Regions from separate parts of the Uliginosibacterium flavum genome, predicted to be linked through region 2. Evidence: predicted binding sites of a transcription regulator. Region 2 holds the regulator's gene; each other region holds the start of a gene.
The links. The regulator HrcA, encoded in region 2, represses chaperone genes, less so after heat shock. The targets are predictions, from matches to a motif close to TNTTAGCACTCNNNGNCNNNGAGTGCTAANA.
Positions count from the first base shown of each region.

Region 1: a site for HrcA is predicted at 1,671-1,701, ahead of groES (co-chaperone GroES). Genes of this name have one in related genera too.
Region 3: a site for HrcA is predicted at 1,196-1,226, ahead of rpoH (RNA polymerase sigma factor RpoH). Genes of this name have one in related genera too.

Region 1 is NZ_JBEWZI010000012.1:122,641-125,916, reverse strand. It holds gene groL (chaperonin GroEL) at 1-1,134, opposite strand, end outside; gene groES (co-chaperone GroES) at 1,289-1,579, opposite strand; gene ABXR19_RS12585 (hypothetical protein) at 1,886-2,428, shown strand; gene ABXR19_RS12580 (hypothetical protein) at 2,583-3,276, shown strand, end outside.
Region 2 is NZ_JBEWZI010000006.1:207,488-210,763, reverse strand. It holds gene hemH (ferrochelatase) at 1-829, opposite strand, end outside; gene ABXR19_RS07805 (helix-hairpin-helix domain-containing protein) at 839-1,174, opposite strand; gene hrcA (heat-inducible transcriptional repressor HrcA) at 1,185-2,216, opposite strand; gene recQ (DNA helicase RecQ) at 2,376-3,276, opposite strand, start outside.
Region 3 is NZ_JBEWZI010000027.1:42,610-45,885, forward strand. It holds gene ABXR19_RS18025 (NACHT domain-containing protein) at 1-796, shown strand, start outside; gene rpoH (RNA polymerase sigma factor RpoH) at 1,272-2,120, shown strand; gene ABXR19_RS18035 (LexA family protein) at 2,346-2,840, shown strand; gene bla (class A beta-lactamase) at 3,168-3,276, opposite strand, start outside.

The sequences.
Region 1 (3,276 bases), on a different contig from region 2:
CACGGCAACACCGCCGGCCAGCTTGGCCTTGCGCTCTTGCAGCTTCTCGCGGTCGTAGTCGGAGGTGGAGGCCTCGGACAGTGCTTCGATCTGGGCAACACGTGCCTGGATTGCATCGGCAGCGCCGTTGCCGTCGATGATGATGGTGGTTTCTTTTTCGACTTCGATACGCTTGGCTTGGCCCAGATCAGCCAGGGTGGCTTTCTCGAGGGACAGGCCGACTTCTTCAGCGATCACTTGGCCGCCGGTCAGGATGGCCAAGTCTTCCAGCATCGCCTTGCGACGATCGCCGAAGCCCGGAGCCTTGACGGCAACAGTCTTCAGGATGCCACGGATGTTGTTCACGACCAGGGTTGCGAGGGCTTCGCCATCGACATCTTCAGCCACGATCAGCAGCGGACGGCCGGACTTGGCAACTTGTTCCAGGATCGGCAGCAGATCGCGGATGTTGGAGATCTTCTTGTCGTAAAGCAGAACAAACGGGTTATCCAGCGCAGCGATCTGACGATCCTGATTGTTGATGAAGTACGGGCTCAGATAGCCACGGTCGAACTGCATGCCTTCGACGACATCCAACTCGTTGTCGAGGGACTTGCCATCTTCAACGGTGATCACGCCAGCCTTGCCGACTTTTTCCATCGCGGTAGCGATGATTTCGCCCACGGAAGCGTCGCTGTTGGCCGAAATGGAGCCGACTTGAGCGATTTCCTTGGTGGTCGAACAGGGCTTGGACACATTCTTCAGCTCTTCGATCAGGGCTGCAACAGCCTTGTCGATGCCGCGCTTCAGGTCCATCGGGTTCATGCCAGCGGCCACGAACTTCATGCCTTCGCGCACGATGGCTTGTGCCAGCACGGTCGCGGTGGTGGTGCCGTCACCGGCCACGTCGGAGGTCTTGGAAGCAACTTCCTTGACCATCTGCGCGCCCATGTTCTCGAACTTGTCTTTCAGTTCGATTTCCTTGGCGACAGAGACGCCGTCCTTGGTCACGGTCGGGGCGCCATAGCTGCGCTCCAGCACGACATTGCGACCCTTCGGGCCCAGCGTCACCTTGACGGCGTTAGCCAGGATATTGACGCCAGCGACCATGCGCTCACGTGCGGAATCACCAAACTTGACTTCTTTAGCTGCCATTTCTTACTCCGAAATAATTTGAAATTCGTTGGGGGATAAAACCGGAGGATGCGCGTCGCGACCGGGGCGCGATGAAGGCGAGGCGCGGAGACGTACGCAAGTACGTTGAGCACCGGAACCTTCAGCCCGGCCCGCGCTTAGCGCAGGACCGGTTTTACTTTTCGAGAACGCCCATCAGGTCATCTTCACGCATCACCAGCAGCTCTTCACCATCGACCTTGACGGTCTGGCCGGAGTACTTGCCGAACAGCACGCGGTCACCAGCTTTGACGTCGAGCGGACGCACGCTGCCGTTTTCCAGGATCTTGCCATTGCCCACGGCAATGACTTCGCCTTGATCGGGCTTCTCAACTGCAGAACCAGCCAGAACGATGCCGGAGGCCGTTTTTTCTTCGGCTTCAATACGTTTGATGACCACGCGGTCGTGCAAGGGACGAATCTTCATATTCACTCCTGTTAAGGGATTGATTGATAAATCTTTGGGTGCAATACACCCGGGGGAAATCGGGGAGGGTCGGCCGTTTGAAACCGGCGACTGTTAGCACTCTCCCCTGACGAGTGCTAATGATAGGGGCGGGATGGGTGGATTTCAAGGGCGACAGCCGCACAAAAGTCGAAAAAGCCCGCCACAGAGGGCTTTCATCGGCTGAACCGGCAGACTGTCGGGTTGGCCGTTGTGCGCCCGGCTGGTTTTACGGCAGCATGTCGCGCCGCCTTATGCGGCCCCGAAAACCCAAAAAAGGATCGCGCCGTGAAAAAAGCATTGATCGCCATCTGCGTACTGAGCGCCGCCTGCGCACTGGCGGGCTGCAAGAACCGTGAAGAACAACTCGAAGCCGAGCGCAGCAAGGGCGCGGCGATGGTTGAAGACAAGGCGGCCATGGTCAAGGGCGTCGGTCAGGCCCTGCAGAACGATGGCAAGAAAGCCGCCGCCGAGATCACCACCGGTGTAGGCAAGGTGTTTGGCGGCGTGGCCGAAGGCGTGGATCGCGCCTATGAAGCCAAGATCGTCATGGATGCCTCGGCCAGCGCCCGCAAACTCGCCAGCGAACGTGCCGTGCGGCTCGGCGCCGATGGCGAGAAGAAGGACGGCGTGAAGGTCTATGTGCTGTCTGGCGAAGCTTTCAAAGGCAAGTTGCAGTTGCGTGCTCAGGATGGCAAGGGTGTCGAGGTCGGTCGCAGCGACAAGGTTGAAAGCACGCTGGATGCGGATGATGCCACCTACGTTGAATTCCGCTTCGACAGCGCCACGCCGATGAGCCGTGTCGAGAAATACGTGCTGCACGCACTCTGAAAGCTACTCGCCCGCAAAGCCGCCTGCAGAAACGCGCTGCAGGCATGCTACCGGGAGAAGCTTGTCTGATGGGCCTGTCCACAAGCACTGCCCGTAGAGCAATGCTGCGCGGGGCTCTTCGGGCACGTGAATACAAACGCTTCGTCGCAATGCCATGAAACGCTGGGCTCTGATCGCGCTGGCCATCTTCGCCAGCTGGCTGCTGGATCGTGCCGGCTGGCTCAAAGCCATCTTGTGGGGCGGGCTGTGGCTGCTGCTGGTCTTGCTGGTGCTGGCGCTCTGTGGCTTCCTGCTTGATTGCGTGATCCACAGCCAGCGGCCCGCCAATGCGCCACGTCGCCCTGGCCTGTTCCGGATCGTACGGGAGAGCCTTCAGGAAGTTCGTGAAGGGCAGGCGCGGGAAGCTTGGCAACAGGAGCAAGCCGCCGCCCTCGCAAGCACAGAACGCGCAGCGCAGACCGGCGAGCTGGCGGCGCTCGAAGCGCTCACCGCGCAAGGTCTGGGCGATGCCTGGATGCTGCTGGCGGAACTTCAGGCCGACCCCGCCTCGCCCCAGCATGACGACACGGCCGCCACCGCCAGCTACCTGCGCGCGGCCGAAACCCGCAACTGGGTCAACGACCGCGCCAGCCACGCATATTCAATGTGGGAGGCGCGCACGTTTCTGGGCCTGGGCGCCACGCCGGATTACGCCGCCCTGATCCGGCGTTGGGAATCCCATTACGTGCCCGGCGATGGTCACGAAGTGGAGCTGGCCTGGTTGTATGCCAATGGACATGGTGTGGCCGCCAATGCAGAACGGGCCTGGCACTGGCTGGCCCTGCATCAGGCGCGCTGGGGCGAGCGCG
Region 2 (3,276 bases):
CTTTTGCCAGCGCCACCAGCGTGGGCTCGGTATAGGGTTTGAGCCATTCGGCGCGGCCGAAGCGGGACTGGAAAGTCACCACATACTGCTCCGGTTTAAGCGCAAGGTATTCGGCCAGCAGACGCGCGGTCTTGTGACACTCGCAGTGGTAGGGGTCGCCCCTGTCGAGCGAGAAGCGCGGCAAGCCGTGAAAGCTCATCACTACCTTGTCGGGCGTGCCGCCCTGCGTTTCCCAATGACGGGCCATGCGCTGACCGAGGGCGCGGATGTAGTCTGGATGGTCGTGGAAGCTGCGCACGAAACGCAGTTCCGGCAGATTGCGGATTTTCGCAGCGGCGCTGGCGACGCCGTCAAAGGCGCTGGCGGTGGTGCTGGCGGCGTATTGCGGGTACAGCGGCAAGACCAGGATGCGCGTGCAGTTGCGCGCCTTCAGGCGCATCAGCGCGCCTTCGACATCCGGCTGACCGTAGCGCATGGCGTAATCCACCGGCAAATCCGGGAAGCCGGCCTTGAGCAGATAGCCTTGCAGCAGCTTGGCCTGGCGTTCGGTATGCACACGCAGCGGCGAGCCTTCCTTGCTCCAGATCTTGGCGTATTTCTCGGCGGATTTCCTGGGGCGGGTATTCAGGATGATGCCGTTGAGGATCAGCCACCAGATCGCGCGCGGAATTTCGACTACGCGCGGATCTGAGAGGAATTGCTTCAGGTAGGGTCGCACGGCTTGGGCGGTCGGCTCGGCGGGGGTGCCCAAATTGATCAGCAGCACGCCGATGCGTGGTGGCGTGCCGTGTTCGAATTTGGGCTCGGGGAGGAAGTGGTCAGAGGACATTGTGAAAGGCTAGCTCCGCGAAGCAGACGTTGAATTGGGTGGCCAGAGTTTGGCCGATTCTTGTTGCTGATGCAGTTTGCGTTCAGTCGTGTACGCCCACCAGGCTTGCGCCGGCTCACCAGCCATGAAACGGGTAAGGGAAATGAAAGTATCGAGCACGCAGGGGTCTTCGCGAGTTTGAGTGCGCTCGCACAGATCTTCAAACAGCGCATAGGGGCATTGACCGAGCAATTGCGCCGGGCTGGTGACGCCGATCAGCGCCAGTCGGCGGGCGAGTGCCGGGCCGATATTGGGCAGGTCGGTGAGGGTTCGAACATTCTCGCGACGGACTTTGGCTGGGTGCATCGCGAGAATGTCAGTCTTTGTTTGACAGCGCGCTGGAAAGCAGCCGCGCCGTGATATCCACAATCGGGATCACGCGCTCGTAGGCCATGCGCGTCGGGCCGATCACAGCGATGGTGCCGACGACTTCGCCGTCGACTTCATACGGCGCGGTGACCACGCTGCATTCATCCAGCGGGCTCATGCCGGATTCGCCGCCAATGAAGAGCTGTACGCCTTCGGCGCGGTTGGAGATATCCAGCAACTGCACCAGACCGGATTTCTGTTCGAACATGCGGAACAGCTCGCGCAGGCGGCTCATGTTGGAGGACATGTCGTCCACTTCGAGCAGTTTGTGTTCGCCCGAGATCAGGTAGTTGTCGCTTTGCGCCCCCATGGCTTCCTGGCCGACGCTGATCGCCGCGTTCATCAGCTCGGTCATGTTCTGTTGCAACTGGGTCAGCTCGCCGCGCAGGTGTTCGACCATTTCATGGAAGCCCAGGCCGGCGCAGTGATGGTTCAGATAGTTCGCGGCGGAGATCAGTTCCGAGCTGGTGTAGGGACGCTGGGTAAACAGGATGCGGTTCTGCACGTCGCCATTCATGGTGACGATGATCAGCAGCACGCGGGTGTCCGACAGGCTGACGAATTCGATCTGGCGGATCTTGGTGACTTCGCGGCGCGGCGCGGCAACGATGCCGGCGAAATTGGTCAGCTCCGAGAGCAGGCTTGAGGCGGCGCTCAGCACGCGACGCGGCTCGTCACGGTGGATGTGCGATTGCAGCTCGCGCACCTCGGTCTGCGCCAGCGGCTTGACGGTGAGCAGGGTGTCGACGAAGAGGCGATAGCCGCGCGCGGTCGGGATGCGCCCGGCCGAGGTGTGCGGGCTGGCGATCAGGCCCAGCTCTTCCAGATCCGACATCACGTTGCGGATCGTGGCGGGCGACAGTTCCAGCCCGGATTGCCGCGAGAGCACGCGCGACCCCACCGGCTGCCCGTCGGCAATGTAATGCTCGACGAGGGTTTTCAGCAGGAGTTTGGCGCGTTGATCAAGTTGGCGATGCATGGTGCGATTGTAAGGGCTGGGCGTGGCAAATAGGAGGCAGGGTGGAGAGCCGCATGCAGAAAGGCTTTGCAGCCGATGTGTCTGGATAGCCGCATAGAGCGGACTTGTGCAGGCATGCCGCCTGAAGAAGTCCGCCGGATGCGGTTCTTCAGGCCTTTGTTACAAACGGCGCTGGTGGCCCTGAATGACGTCGAGAAACTGGCTGCCGTAGGCGTCAAGCTTGCGGTCGCCCACGCCGGAAAGTTCGATCATCGCGTCCAGGCTCATCGGGCGTTTGTCGAGCATCTGCTTGAGCGTGGCGTCGCCGAAAATCATGTACGCGGGCACGTTCTGTTCTTCGGCCAGATCGCGGCGGCACTGGCGCAGCGCGGCCCACAGCGTTCTGGCTTCGTCGCTCTCGAACTCGATTTCGCGGCGCACGCTGGCCGCAGCCTTGGGCGCGGCGGCGCGCACGCGCTTGGCCATGAATGTGGTTTCGCCGCGCAGCACCGGGCGGCAGGCGTCCTGCAGCATCAGACCACCGAATTCGCTGACGCCCAGTAAACCTTGAGCAACGAACTGGCGCAGCAGCGAATTCCATTGCGCCTCAGGCTGGGTTTTGCCGAGACCGAAGGTGGACAGTTTGTCGTGCGCGCGCTCGACGACCTTGGGCGTGGCCTTGCCGATCAGGATGTCGATGATGTGCGCCGCACCGTAACGCTGGCCGCTGCGGTAGATGGTGGACAGCGCCTGTTGCGCGGGCAGGCTGGCGTCGAAAGTCTCCGGCGGGGTCAGGCACATGTCGCAGTTGCCGCAGGGCGTGGATTCTTCGCCGAAGTAGCGCAGCAGCACTTCGCGCCGGCAGGCGGGCGCTTCACTGTAGCCGAGCAGGGCTTCGAGCTTGCGTCGCTCGACGCGTTTGACTTCATCAGGCGCCTGCGATTGCTCGATCATCTCGCGCTGCAGGACCATGTCCTGCAAGCCGTAGGCCATCCAGGCGTTGGACGGCAAACCATCGCGGCCGGCGCGACCCGTCTCCTGATAATAGGCTTCGAGCGATTTGGGCAGGTCAAGGTGGGCG
Region 3 (3,276 bases), on a different contig from region 2:
GGCGTTCTGGGCCCTTTATACCGAACCCGGGCCCCAAACAGAACATCACTTCGGCATGGATGGCTGGGAGGCAGCCATGGGCCTCAGCCAGAGGGTGACGCATGCGTTCTTCCCTCCGTCTGTGTTGCAAGGGCCCTTCCGATTGCTCTTGCTCTATTCCTTCGCAAAGAGCGTGCGCTACGTCGTCGAGCTATGCAACCATGCAGCTACGTGCTTTGCGAAGTCGCATCCGGAGGAGGTCACATTACTTCCTCCGGAGCAAAGCCCGAACGGTAGGGCCCACATTCACGACAGGTGGCTTTGGACAGCCTATCGCGGTCACTCCGCATCCTGCTACTTGTTGAACTGTGCACTCATGTCGCTGGAGGAAAGGCTCCTCATCGAAGCGAAGGCGCAACCGGAGACCTGCCACGACTTGCCACTACTACGAAGCCGCCCACGCTTCGTGGCCGACTGCCTGGTTGCAGTAGGAGGCGGCTGGCATGCCCTTGAACATCTTTTAGCCCTGATGGCTGGGGTTGGCAGGGCAACGGCGGTGCCTTCCGCGATGGGGCAACTGAGGGAAGCGATAGCCAAGGCGCCGGCTGACTTGTTCAATGACGGAAGCAGCCTTTGGGATGCTGAGACTGTATGCCAAGCGGCGGTGCACGAGCATCGCCGGGCGCTTCTTCGCGACGTAACCCTCAGGCAAGCCACCCTTGACGTGCTGGACGGGCTCGTAGATGCCGGATCGTCCTTGGCCTTTCAGTTGCGTGACTACCTGGCGACGTCGTCACCGTGCCCCCCCAACTTCTAGTCCCAGGCTCTGCTGCGCAGCCAATCAAGTAGTGACCCGCAGCTACGGTACTCATTCCGAAGAGCCGACGGTCCCGATTGTCGGCTACTGACTGGGAACGGCTGTTCTAGACCGAGGTCATCACCGTCCGCTTAGGCCGATTACTAGCCGAAGTGACGCACATTTCAACAAGACGCGGTTGCCCTTAATTCGGCTCTGCACAAGGCTTTCAAGCTTGGTTTTCGACTTTAATGCGCCAGTCTGGTGCAAATACAAACCCTCTCTTCGGATCTCCAAAAAGTAAGGCCCCGCAATCCTTTGAGGGGCCTTTGCGGGGCTGACTTGAGTTTTCGACTTTAATGACGCGTTTTCGACTTTAATTGTCTGGAACAAATACCAAAAATTTCGCTATTTTCTGGCTGTTAGCACTCTCGCACAACGAGTGCTAAAATCGGGGCGAGCGGAGAGATTTCCGCCCTTGCATGGAGTTCAATCAATGACACAAGCCTTGGCTTTCCCCGTCCCCAACGCACTGGGCAACATCGACCAGTACGTGCAGGCCGTCAATCGTTATCCGCTTCTCACCGAGGAGCAGGAGCAGGCGCTCGCCCACCGGCTGAGCGACGAAAACGATCTGGATGCCGCCCGCCAGCTGGTGCTCTCGCACCTGCGTCTGGTCGTGTCAATTGCCCGCAACTACCTCGGCTACGGCCTGCCGCATGCCGACCTGATCCAGGAAGGCAACATCGGCCTGATGAAGGCGGTGAAACGTTTCGACCCGGATCGTGGCGTGCGTCTGGTGTCTTTTGCCATGCACTGGATCAAGGCCGAGATCCACGAATACATCCTCAAGAACTGGCGTCTGGTGAAGATCGCCACCACCAAGGCCCAACGCAAGCTCTTCTTCAACCTGCGCAGCCTGCGCCCGAGCACCGCCACGTTGTCGCCCGAAGACGTGCGTGGCATCGCCGCCAAGCTCAATGTGAAGCCTGAAGAAGTCATCGAAATGGAAACCCGCTTCTCCGGCGGCGATGTGGCGATTGACCGCGGCTCGGATGACGACGACGAACGCATGTCGCCGATTGACTGGTTGGCAGATGAGTCCGCCGAACCGGTCGAAGTGCTGGCCACCGCGCAGAACGAGCGTCTCGCCGACGAAGGCCTCAAAGGCGCCCTGGCCAGTCTGGATGAGCGCAGCCGCGCCATCGTCCAGCGCCGCTGGCTGGTCGAAGACAATGCCGCCACCCTGCACGAACTGGCTGCCGAATACGGCGTCTCCGCCGAACGCATCCGTCAGATCGAAGCCAAGGCCATGCAGAAGATGAAACTGTTGCTCAGCGCCTGATTGATTCGTCTGTAAAAAAACGCCCGGCTCCGCGAGGAGACCGGGCGTTTTTATTATCAGACTCGTCAAAAAGACTCTGCGTGTTGCCACAACATGCCCTTCCTCAGGCCTCAGAACCCCGTGCCAGACAAGCGCCACTCAAGTGCACATCGCTCCTTGCCGCAGTACGCTTGACAGCAAAGATCAGCGCCCAGATACTGTATATATTTACAGCACAAGCGCGCCATGTCCGACCAGATCCCGCTTCCCTTCGTCAGCATCGTCGGCGCCTCGCCCTCCGCGCCGCCGGAGTCTTTCCCGGAGATCCGACGCACCCGGCGCCAATCCACGCGCAGCCGGCCACTGCTGGTGGCAGGCCGCTCGGCAGAAGTGCCGCCTGCGATCACCGACGACGAAAGCAGCCGCCTCGACGTGCATGACTACCTCGTGCGCCACGACGAACACAGCTTCTGCTTCCAGGCGCGCGACGACAGCATGAGCGGCGCCGGCATCCTCGAAGGCGACATGCTGATCGTCGACAAGCGCATCCAGCCCGCCCACGGCCACATCGTGCTAGCCCTCGTCAACGGCGAACGCCTGATCCGCCGCCTCCATCATCGCGGCCGCAAGACCTCCCTGTTTGCCGAGCATCCCGACATCGCCGAACTTCAACTCGAAGACGGCAGCGAGCTGACGATCTGGGGCGTGGTGGTCGGGAGCTTCAAGCGCTTCTGGGCTTGAGCCGCGCGAAATGAATTTTGTGGCCGAAAGATGAGCCGCCTCAAGAGCCGCTCGCAGCGGACATCTTCAGGCAGGCATGCCGCAGAACAAGGCAGGACGCGCGTCTTCAGGCAGGCATATGTAGGGTGCGCATTGCGCACCATTCCCAACACACCCATCCCACGGCCGGGGCTGATTGAACGAGGCCGGCAGATATGAGCGTGGCTTGCGCGTGCGCGATGTGCCCGTTGCGAGGCTAAAGAAGTCCGCCAGATGCGGGTTTTCAGTGGATCACGGGGCCACCGGAGATGATCAAAACTTTGGCAGAAGCGCCTTGTGAAGCCCCAGCTACGGGTACAGCGCAAAAATCTCTCGACCGATCTCCGCGATGCTCCGATTCAGCGCGTTCAGATCCGCCCCGGTCTGCGTGAGGTAGACACTCACCACCAGCGGCGCA